2 regions of the Desulfobaculum sp. genome follow, and region 2 is predicted to be linked to the other one. Evidence: predicted binding sites of a transcription regulator. Region 2 holds the regulator's gene; the other holds the start of a gene.

Region 1 (5,844 bases), on a different contig from region 2:
AAATATTCACGCGGATTGTCATCGGACGTCACGTCCACCTTGACGCAGCGCCCAAGCTCCTCCTGAAGCTGTAGGCAAATGCGCGTGAGCTTGTCGTCGGATTTTTCAATCTCGCGCACATCAATGGCGTCGGCATTGGACCACGAGCGGTCCTGCGTGATGGGCACAAACTGGAGAATGGTCAACAACTCGCCCGCGGGCATGGGGTCGCCGCTGAGGGGATATTCCACAAGCCCTTCGCCCGCCTCGCCGTTGCCTTCAAGGGCATAATCCACGCCCCGCACCAGTTCGACCTGCTCCATAACGCCACTGCCGCTGTCCACAGGGCGGCGCAGATAGCACCGCAGGTGGTCGGCATCGTCGTAGACAAAGCCCACGGGAAACCGGCGGGCACTCCCGTTTCCCTCATAGCGGACCTTGCCGATGGTGGAATCAACACTCATGTGTCCTTTGCTCCTTGTCTGGGGTTTGGCTGCACGCGTGGGACCACAGCGCCCCTGCGCTTTGCGGCCAGTTGTGCCATGGCAGATTTCCGGATGTATGCACATGTGCCATATGCCAAAGAAATTCTGCGAGGCCCTCCCTGCGCGTGCCCGCGCGCCAGCCCAATCCCCACGCCCGAAATCCCACACTTTCCTTGACCGCGCCCCGCCGCGTATGGCATAGACACCGTCCGCTCGGCATCCTCCGCCCGCAGCGCAGGCCACCGGAAACGCCACACAGCGTCCCCGGCCAGCTTGCGTGGGTGGTTTCTTTTTGCTATGAGATAGGGTGTTCCGATTGAAGAATCTTTCGCTTTTTGGGTGCGTTGACAAAAATACGTGCAACCGGACGCACCATGCCCCGGGAGACTGATGCCCAGCATCAACGCGCTGCATCCCGCACCGGCTCCGCCCCCGGCCAAGCCGCGTAGGCAGGACCGAAGCGACGCGCCCTCCCCTGGCACTATGCGATAAGCAGGTGCTTTCCTCCTGGCGAAGAGAGGGGAAGCACCTTTATTTTTGAGGGATACCATGGACATCCAGAACGTCATTGCCCGCATCGAACGCTCGGCCCCGCTTTGCGGCGCGGCCGAATGGGACAAAAGCGGCGTGCAGATTGCCGGGACAACCCGCAACATCACCAAGCTCGCCGTAACCCTCGACCCAACGCCACACGCCGTGGCCGAGGCTCTCGACTGGGGCGCGCAGTGCATCCTGACCCACCATCCCCTGTGCATGCAGCCCCGCTTTTTGGACACTCCGGGCCGTTTTTTGGATGTTGCCCGTGGGGTGCTCTCCCGCGGGGCGTGGCTCTATGCAGCGCACACTTCGCTGGATGTGCAGCCCGCTGGGCCCGCAGGATGGCTGGCACGCGCCCTTGGCCTGACGGACCTCTCCATCATCGAGACCACCATCGCCGACGAAGCGCACCCCGCTGGTTTCGGCTTTGCCGGACGCCTGCCCCAGCCCCTTGGCTGGGACGACTTCGCCGCCACCCTTGGCGGGCTGATTGAGCGTGATTTTTTGCTGTCCATCGGTGCTGCGCCCGAGCGCGTAGAAACCGTGGCCTACTGCACAGGGTCCGGCGGCTCGCTCATTGACGCAGCGGCAGCCACCGGAGCCGACGTTTTCATCACTGGCGACATCAAGTACCATCTGGCGCTTGAATCGGATATATTCACCGTGGATGTGGGGCACTTCTCCCTTGAGGAGATTATGACCCGCATCTTTGCCGAGGAGCTTGCCCCCGATATGGAAAAGGACGGCACCACCGTCCGTTTCTTCCCGGGGGCGGAGCCGTTCTCTCTGCATACGGGCCCCTGGCCCACGCGACACAAGTGATCACAGCCCTTACGCAAGGGACTGAATACATTCACGGCAGCCGGCAGCCGGCCGCCAAAGGCAACTGCCGAGGAGGATACCCCGTTGAGCATGTACCTCAAGCAAATCGAGCAGCTCATCGTTCTGCAGAAAGTCGATGACGAGATCATCACCCTGGAAAATGAACTGGAGAGCCTGCCCAAGGAACTCGCCGCGCTCGAGGACAAGTATGAAAAGTTCAATGAGCGCCTGAACCAGGTCAAGGAAAAGACCGACATCCTTCTGCACCAGCAGCGCGTTCTTGCCGACGAGATCGAAAGCAACGAAGAAAAGATCAAGAAGAGCAAGGACAAGCTGATGATGGCCGGGAACTCCCGCGAGTACCACGCCATGATGCGCGAAATGGACAACATGGAGAAGATCAACCGCACCCGCGAGGAAGAGAAAGTCGCCCTCGCCGAGGAGCTGGAACGTCAGAAAGAACTCCAGACGTCCATGGAAGAAGAAGGCGCAGAGCTGAAAAAGCAGCTGGACGAAAACAGCACCACGCTCAAAAAGCGCACCACTGCCGCCAAAAAGCGCCTGAACAAGCTGCAGAAGGACCGCGCCGCCGCGTGCGAAGTCGTCCCGCCGCGCGTGCTTGGCCGCTATGAATTCATCCGCGCCCGCATCAGCCATCCGGTCATCGTCCCCGTGGACGAGGCCGTCTGCAGCGGCTGCCACATCCTCATCCCCCCGCAGGCCTTCAACGACCTGCAAAAGGGTGAACAGATCATGAGCTGCCCCAACTGCCAGCGCTTGGTCTACTGGACGAATCACTTTACCGATCCGGACGCCGCGTAGCGTCCCGCAGTCCGGCCATGGCCGGGCGCACAATATTCGGGAGTTGGACAGGTCATCGTCGCGGCCCGCATGGGCCGGGGAGGAAAGTCCGGGCTCCGTAGGGCAGAACGCTGGATAACGTCCAGGTGGGGTGACCCATGGACAGGGCCACAGAAAGCAAACCGCCAGCACACCGTGCTGGTAAGGGTGAAACGGTGGGGTAAGAGCCCACCAGCCGCCGTGGTGACACGGCGGGCTAGGTAACCCCCGTTCGGAGCAAGACCAAATAGGGAAGCGTTTGAGGTCGGCCCGACTGATGCTTCCGGGTAGGTTGCTGGAGGCCATGGGCAACCATGGCCCTAGAGGAATGATGACCGCCCCGCAAGGGGAGACAGAACCCGGCTTACCGTCCGACTCCCATCTCCGCAAGGACAGGCGGCGCGGAGGCGTTATCGCCTTCGCGCCCCTTTTGTATCCATCACCTTCCACCGCAAAGAAGACCGCTATGTCAGTCTGGGCCATACTTCTCGCCGCGGGACAAGGCTCCCGCCTCGCCGCATCGGGGCTTGCCACCAAGAAACAGTTCCTGCCCTATGAGGGCGCCCCGCTCTTTTGGAAAAGCGCCCGGACCATGGTCCGCGTGCCCCGCATCGCCGGATTCGTGTTCGTCTTCCCCGAGGGCGAAGCCGAGGACGGCGCGCGCACCGTCAAGGAGCTTGCCGCGCAGGACGACTTTTCCCTGCCTTGCCTCGTCGCCACAGGCGGCCCGCGGCGGCAGGATTCCGTCCACAACGGCCTCGCCATGCTCCCCAAGGACTGCACCCACGTCCTCGTGCACGACTCGGCGCGCCCCTTTGCCAGTGCTCCGCTCATTGCCTCACTGCTTGCCGCCATGGACGCCGGGAACGACGCCGTCATCCCCGCCATCCCCGTTGCGGACACCATCAAGCGCGTGGCCGAAGACGGCACCATAGCCGAAACCCTGCCCCGCGCCGAACTGCGCGCCTGTCAGACCCCGCAGGCCTTTGCCTTGCCCCTGCTCCAGCGCGCGCACGACATCTGCCGCGACCAAAACCTCGCCGTCACGGACGACGCCTCCATGGTGGAAGCCATCGGTGAACGCGTCGCCACCGTTCCCGGCGAGGCAGGCAACATCAAGATTACCACTCCGGAGGACCTGCGCATGCTCACCACCAATGCGCCCGTCGCCTACCCCTGCGTGGGCTGGGGCTACGACGTACACAAATACGGCCCGGGCCGCCCGCTGAAAATTGGCGGCATCCCCATCGACGGCGACCTGCAGGTGGTTGCACACTCCGATGGCGATGTGCTGCTGCACGCCCTTGCAGACGCCCTGCTGGGCTGCCTTGGCAAAGGCGACATCGGCCAGCACTTCCCGGACAACGACCCCGCCTTTGACAACATCGAATCCGCCGTCCTCGTGGCCGAGGTTCTGGACATCGCCCACCGCGAGGCCCTGACCATCACCCACGCGGACCTGACCATCATTGCGCAGACGCCCAAGCTGTCCACCTACCGCCGCCGCATCCGCGACAATGTTGCGCAGCTGTTGCGGGTCGACCCCGCCCGCGTCAACGTGAAAGCCACAACCGAAGAAGGCCTCGGCTTTACGGGCAAGAAGCACGGCATCAAGGCCGTGGCCTGCGTCACCGGCATGCGGCAGCCGCAGGGCGCGGAAAATTAGGGCCAAAGGTCTTTGACGCCCCACTTCATTTGAGGCATGATTCCACCCCGCCCGGATAGTGTATCCTGCCGGGGTTTTACCAACATTATCAATCCGTTTGAGGACAAAACTGGAGTACGGCCAATGCAGCTCTACAACACAATGACACGTCGTAAAGAGGAATTCACACCGCTCAGGGACAACGATGTCCGCATGTACGCTTGTGGCATCACCGCCTACGACTACTGTCATATTGGCCATGCTCGTTCCGCCGTTGTTTTCGACGTTCTGGTTCGTTACCTGCGCCACCTTGGCTACAATGTCACCTTCGCCCGCAACTTCACGGACGTGGATGACAAGATTATCAACCGTGCCAACGAAAACGGCGAAGATCCCTCCGCACTGGCGCAGCGCTTTATCGAGGCGTTCCATGAGGACATGGACAAGCTGAACGTGCTGCGTGCGGACCTTGAACCCCGCGCAACGGAACACATCGGCGAGATGATCGCCCTGACGGAAAAGCTCATAAACGACGGCCACGCCTACGCCACCGAATCGGGCGACGTGTACTTCCGCGTCCGCTCCTTTGACGGCTACGGCAAGCTCTCGGGCCGCGACATTGACGAAATGCGCTCCGGCTCCCGCATCCAGCCCGGAGACGAAAAGGAAGACCCGCTGGACTTTGCCCTGTGGAAGGCCGCCAAGCCCGGCGAGCCGGAATGGGAAAGCCCGTGGGGCGGTGGCCGCCCCGGCTGGCACCTTGAGTGCTCCGCCATGAGCGACAAGCACCTTGCCCTGCCCTTCGACATCCACGGCGGCGGGCAGGACCTCATCTTCCCCCATCACGAAAACGAAATCGCCCAGTCCGAGGCCGCCACGCAGACCGAGATGGCGCGCTTCTGGGTGCATAACGGCTTCGTTCAGGTGGACTCCGAAAAGATGTCCAAGTCTCTTGGCAACTTTTCCACCATCCGCGACATTCTCGAAAGCTACCACCCCGAGACCCTGCGCTACTTCCTGCTGACCAAGCACTACAGAAGCCCCATCGACTTCACCCCGGACAACATGCTTGAAGCGGAAAAGAACCTCCGCCGCATCTACACCACCCGCCGCGACATCCAGACCGCTCTGGAGCGCAGCAAGTGGAGCGGCGCAGAACTGCCCGCCGAGTTGACCGAGGAACTCAGCACCCTTGAAGCCGAGTGGAACAAGTCCATGAACGACGATATGAACACCGCCGGCGCCCTTGGCCACGTGTTCGGCCTCATCCGCCTTGTTGGCCGCGTTGCGGAAAACAAGAGCTGGCGCAAGAGCGAAGGGGCCAAGGCTCTGTGGACGCGCGCCCTGTACCTGCTGGCCTCGTGGGGCACCGCGCTTGGCGTGTTCAATCAGGACCCCGAAACCTTCCTGCGTGAACTGCGCGAGGTAAAGGTCCGCCGCTACGGCATCGACACCGCCAAGGTTGACGAACTGCTGGAAAAGCGCGCAAGCGCCCGCAAGGAAAAGGACTTCACCACCTCCGACGCCGTCCGTGAC
Region 2 (5,844 bases):
GTGTGGGATGGCAAGCCCCATAATTTCCTGCCGCAATGGGTCGTGGGCCACGTCGTCATTCGCCACGACAATCCAGCGCGACTTGGTGAAGGGGAGCCACGTTTCGATAATCTGACCATGGATCAGTCTGTTGTCCACGCGCACCCAATACATCTTAGCCTTCCGCGACCTTGCGCCGCAGAATTTCGCCTGCGACGACAATACCCTGACAGCCGGCGCTTGCGGCTTCGCTGGCAAGGCTTTTCAGTTTCATGGATCGGGTACCAAGCACTTTGAGCAGCATGGGCAGATTCACGCCGGTGATGACCTCCAGCGGCCCGGAGCCCATAAGGGACAGGCTGAGGTTGGTGGGAGTGCCACCAAACATGTCGGTCAGCATCAGTACGCCGGCGCCTGCATCGACGCGCTCCACGGCTTCGCGCAGGTTCTGGAGAATTTCGTCCATCTCCTGATCCACGCCCACACCGATGGCTTCGCAGTATTCCTGCTCGCCAAGGATGACCTCGGCGGCATTCAGCAAATGCTCGCCGTACTCCGCGTGGGTGACGATGACCACACCGACTGTCTTGGTTGTCTTTTCGCTCATGATACCCGCTAGCGCGCTACTTACGGCGCGAATGGAATTTCGTCCTTCACCCGCCTCATTCGAGGTCGAGATGCCTGTGCTCAAGAAATACGGAATACTCTGCCTGACGCAGAGAGTCAAAGACGGCTTCGGCCACGGCGACGGACCTGTGCCTGCCGCCGGTGCACCCAATGGCAACCGTCAGCCTGTACCGCCCTTCCCGCGCGTAGCACGGCAGGACATAGTGCAGGAAATCAAGCTGTTTCTCAAGGTATTCCCCGCCCTCTGGCGAGCGCAGGACAAAATCTGAAACCGCCTTGTCACGGCCCGTGAGGCTCCGCAGGGACTTTTCAAAATACGGATTCGGCAAAAAGCGCAGGTCAAAGACAAGGTCCGCGTCCGTTGGCACCCCGTGCTTAAAGCCAAAGGTCACCAAATACACGTGCAGGCCATAGCATTTGTCCTGCAGGAAATTCCATTTCTCCTGCAACGTGCGGCGCAGGTCGTGGATGGAATAATCCGAGGTGTCGATGACAAGCTCGGCCAAATCGCGCACCGGGGCGAGCAGGCGGCGCTCCTCCACAAGGGCGCGGTCCAGCCCAACGCCCTGCTCCAACGGATGCGGACGGCGGGTGGCCGCATACCTGCGGCGCAGGACATTCTCTCCCGCCTCAATGAACACCACGCGCGGCTCCACGCCGCTTTCGGCAAGGATGCCCCGTGTCTGTTCCCATTTGGCGGTAAAGTCCGAGTGACGCACGTCCAGCCCAAGGGTCAACCCTCGGTGGTACACCTCTTTCTGACGGCGAAACAGGTCCACGAATTCAGGGATGACATCCGGGGGCAACCCGTCCACGGAGACGAAGCCAAGGTCCTCAAAAACCTTCAGGGCAGTGGATTTGCCCGCTCCGGAAAGACCAGAGAGGATAATGACGGGAAAATCCGGCTCGGTGGCCGCTCCCGGCACGACAGATTCCATGCTTAGGCTCCCTTGATAAGGCGGACCAGTTCGTCCTTATCGCCAGCCTCCAAGAAGGCCGTGCGGAACTTCTCATCCTTGAGGGTACGGGAGATGTGGGCAAGGATGCGCAGGTGCATCCCGGCCACCTTTTCCGGCGCAAGCACAAGGAAGAAGATGTGGCAGGGCTTAAAATCCAGCGCATCAAAGTCAACGCCCTCGCGGCTTCTGGCGGCAACGACGACGATGTCGTCCAGCCCCTCCAGCTTGCCGTGGGGGATGGCGATGCCGTCGCCGATTCCAGTGGTGCCGAGGGATTCCCGTTCCAGCAGGACGTCCTTGGCCTGTTCAGGGTCAATGCCCTGCACATGCTGCGCAGCCCCGGCCACAAGTTCGGCCAGAACCGAAGACTTGGTTCTGGCCGAAAGTTCAGGGAATATCAAATCGCTATCGACAAAATCTCCGAGCTTCATTCGTACATCCCGGGATCAATGAGGCCGTACTCGCCGGTCTTGCGGCGGTAGATGACATTGACCCGTTCGGTTTCAGCGTTGCGGAACACGAGGAAATCATACTTGAAGGTGTCCAGCTGCATGGCGGCCTCGTCGGCCATCATGGGCTTGGGCGTGTAGGTATCGGCCTGCACGATGACAGGGCCGGATGCGGCGTCCATGTCCTCGGCGTCGAATCCGCCAAGGGCGGCGACGTCCTCCTGGCGCACGGTATCGCGCGCGCGGCGGCGGTCCTTGTCCTTTTCACGCATCTTGCGGACCTGTGCGGACATCTTGTCCAGCACAAGGTCGATGGAGGAGTACATGTCTTCCGATTCCTCAACGGCGGACATGTTCATATTGTCCCCGGCAAGCGAGACCTCCGCGATGTGGCGAAACTTCTCCACACTCAGGTTGATCTGCAACTCGGCATTGCCGGTATCGGCGTACTTGATCAGCTTTTCAAAGCGCTTGCGGGCATACTGCTTGAGATGGTCCGAAGGCTCGAAATTCTTAAAGGTCAAGCTGATGTTCATCGACGATCCTCCTTAACTGCTGGGGTTGGATCGAATACTCACCATAGAGGAAAGTGTACTTGCATTCAGCCTGAAAATAAAGGGTGTTGTCGCCGCTCCGCCCCTCCTAAAAGACCTGCTTGCGTTTGGAGGAGGACGGTATGCCGAGGGAGCTGCGATATTTGGCAACAGTTCGCCGTGCGATGTTGACCTGAAGCCGCCCTTTGAGGATCTCGGCGATTTTCTCGTCCGAAAGAGGCTTTTTGGTATCTTCCTTTCCGATGAGTTCCTTGATGTGTGCCTTCACGCTCTCGGAGCCGACCTGCGATCCGTCGTCCATACCGAGGGCGCTGTTGAAGAAAAATTTCAACTCGAACACGCCATGGGGCGTGGACACATACTTGCTGGTGGTAATGCGGCTGATGGTGGATTCGTGCATCTCGATGTCATCGGCCACATCCTTGAGGATAAGGGGCTTCAGACGGGTCACGCCATGCTCAAAGAACCCACGCTGAAAGCGCACAAGACTCTCCATAACCTTATAGAGGGTCCGCTGGCGCTGGTACAGGCTTTTCATCAGCCACTGGGCGGAACGCAGGCGCTCGTGCAGGTATTCCTTCTCCGGCGCGCCGCGCCCATCCTTCACGGAATCAAGATAGAAATCATTGACCGTCAGCTGCGGCAAACCGTCGTCATTGAGTACGATGACGAAGTCATCCTCGTACTTGTAGACGTGCACATCCGGGCTGACGTACTGCGCCTCGCCACTGCCAAAGGCAGCACCGGGCATGGGGTCGAGGGTTTGCAGAAAGTCGAGGTATTCCTTGAGGCCTTCAAGGGTGAGGCGGAACTTGCGCGCCAGCGGCTTGTAGCGGCGCTTTTCAAGGTCCTCCAGGTGGTCGCTGACGAGGGAGTGCAGGATGGGGTCGTCGTAGCCGTTGACCTCCAGCTGCACAAGCAGACACTCGCGCGGGTCGCGGGCGGCAACGCCCACGGGGTCCATGCGCTGGACGCGGTGCAGCGTTTCCTCCACGGCGTCTACGGAGCACTTGGCTTCCTCGGCGATTTCCTCAACGGTGCTTTGCAGGTAGCCCTGCGAGCCAAGGTTGCCGAGGATGACCTCTGCGATGTTCACCTGCTCCGGCGTCATGTCCGAGAGGCGGATCTGCCATTCCAGATGCCCTTCCAGCGATGGCTTGGACGAAAGGCGGGCCTCAAAGGACAAGCCCTCCTCCGGGATTTCCGCTTCACGCGCCGAGGACTGCCGCCCCGTGGAAGAGAACTCCCCGAGGTAGTTTTCCCAATCCGCGCCCTGCATCGCGTCCTGATCGCCAACGCCATCGGCCATGGCTTCGCCGTTGTCTACGGCTTCTGCCGACCGGGCGTCCTGCTCGGCCTCGGCCTTCTCCTGCGACGGCTCGACGGCGGCCTCCTCCAGAAGGGGATTCTCGAGGAGTTCCTGCTGGACCATGTCCACCAACTCCACGCGGGAGAGCTGCAGCAGCTTGATGGCCTGCTGCAACTGCGGTGTCATGACCAGTTGCTGAGAGAGCTTGAGTTGTTGTCGTAGTTCAAGTGCCATGTTGGCTTATGTCTTCTTGCGAAATGTTGGCGTTGCAGATTCCGTATCAGGCTGCCCCGTCAAAGGGGGCGGAAGTGCGACAGTGCCTACGGCATCTAAAAAAAATGGTGCTTGTGCGGACTTCGTTACCGACCGCACAAGCACCATGCCACATTCACAACAAGCTTGCAACCAAGACTGGCAAGGTTCTTGAATATAGGGATTTATATAGAATTTCCGGAAGGTTACAGGCAGAACGTCTCGCCAAGGTAGACCCGGCGAGCCTTAGGATCGGCACAAATTTCTTCCGGAGTGCCGCTCAGGATGATGCGGCCTTCGTAGACAAGGTAGGCCCTGTCGCAAATACGCAGGGTTTCGCGGACGTTATGGTCGGAAATGAGCACGCCAATGCCCTTCTCCTTCAGCCCGCGTACAATTCCTTGTATGTCATCCACGGCGATGGGGTCAATCCCCGCAAAAGGCTCATCCAGCAGCATGAATTTCGGATTCAGAATAAGCGCGCGGGCGATCTCGAGCCGCCTGCGCTCACCGCCGGAGAGGTGCATGGCCTTCTGGTCCGCAAGGCGCGTGATGCCAAGCTCGTCCAGCAGCTGGTCCGCGCGCCGCTTCTGCTCTGCGCTGTCCAGCCCGCTCTGCTCCAGAATAATCTCCAGATTCTGCCGCACGGACAGCTTTTTGAAGATGGAGCTTTCCTGCGGCAGGTAGCTCATGCCGAGGCGGGCGCGCTCGTGCAGGGGCAGCATGGTGATGGCCTCGTCGTCAAGGTGCACCGCGCCGCCGTTGGGCTTGATGATGCCCGCCAGCATGTAGAACGTGGTGGTCTTGCCCGCGCCGTTAGGGCCAAGCAGACCAACAACCTCGCCCTGCGCCACATTGACGGCGATATCCTGCACAACCTTGCGCTGCCCATAGATCTTGCACAGATCATTGGCTGAAAGGACACTCATGCTACTTGCCGCCCCCGTCAGCCGGGGTGAAGAAGATGGCTTCCACAGGTGCGTCGCCGCTTTCCACTTCGCTACGGTTATCCTTGAGCCACAGGCGGATAATCTTGCCGGCGATGCTATTTTCGCCATCCTTGAGCACGGGCTTGCCGGTGAGGGTCAACAGGCCTTCCTCGGCGGTGTACACGGCCTTGCGGCAGGTGCCGGTCTTGCCCTCGCGCCTCAGGCGCACGTTGCCGGTGGCGACAATTTTCCGGATGGTTCCGGGGGTATCCGGCGTATTGGACGGGGTGAGGTGCACCGTCATCTTGTCGGACCAGATTTGCATATCCGGCCGGGTGACGAGCACATCTCCCGTAAAGACGACGGTCTTGCCGCTTTCGTCGTAAACGGTTTTCTGAGAGGTGATTTTGGTCGGTACGGTATCGGCGGCCGCGGCAAATGCCAGCGAGGCCGCTACGAGCACACCCGCAAGGGCGAGTGCGGCGGTGCGTGCAAACGTCTTCAAGGCTACTTCTCCCTGCCCGGGGCGGCCATGCCGTCCATGACGGACTCCACGCCCCCGGTGGCGGTGATGACATTGGTGGAAAGATCATAGACGACTTCCGGCGCGCGGAGGGTCATGCCCTCGCGCACAATGCGGACATCCTCGCGTACGGTGATAATCCGCGCCTCGCCGTCATAGTTCAGACGCTTGGAATACACTGTGGTATCGCCACTTGTCACGACAACTTCGGGCCACAATTCCGCAGAACCCGTCGCCTGATCAACGCGCCCCTTGGGGGCAAC

Evidence for each region. Region 2 encodes sigma-54, which starts transcription at its own class of promoters, with help from an activator protein. Its sites were predicted from a motif close to CTGGCACGGNNNNTGCTT; they were not measured.
Region 1: the regulator sigma-54 is predicted to act here: its motif matches at 2,929-2,946, upstream of ispD (2-C-methyl-D-erythritol 4-phosphate cytidylyltransferase).

Annotation. Positions count from the first base shown of each region.
Region 1 covers NZ_JBUDSW010000050.1:10,696-16,539, reverse strand. The annotation lists partial or broken gene ACY69P_RS05015 (hypothetical protein) at 1-443, opposite strand, end outside; gene ACY69P_RS05010 (Nif3-like dinuclear metal center hexameric protein) at 1,014-1,823, shown strand; gene ACY69P_RS05005 (zinc ribbon domain-containing protein) at 1,914-2,645, shown strand; RNA gene rnpB (RNase P RNA component class A) at 2,685-3,046, shown strand; gene ispD (2-C-methyl-D-erythritol 4-phosphate cytidylyltransferase) at 3,130-4,329, shown strand; gene cysS (cysteine--tRNA ligase) at 4,453-5,844, shown strand, end outside.
Region 2 covers NZ_JBUDSW010000070.1:3,341-9,184, forward strand. The annotation lists gene ACY69P_RS06460 (PTS sugar transporter subunit IIB) at 1-153, opposite strand, end outside; gene ACY69P_RS06465 (PTS sugar transporter subunit IIA) at 155-586, opposite strand; gene rapZ (RNase adapter RapZ) at 642-1,544, opposite strand; gene ACY69P_RS06475 (PTS sugar transporter subunit IIA) at 1,547-1,996, opposite strand; gene hpf (ribosome hibernation-promoting factor, HPF/YfiA family) at 1,993-2,550, opposite strand; gene rpoN (RNA polymerase factor sigma-54) at 2,657-4,111, opposite strand; gene lptB (LPS export ABC transporter ATP-binding protein) at 4,336-5,058, opposite strand; gene ACY69P_RS06495 (LptA/OstA family protein) at 5,060-5,563, opposite strand; gene lptC (LPS export ABC transporter periplasmic protein LptC) at 5,566-5,844, opposite strand, start outside.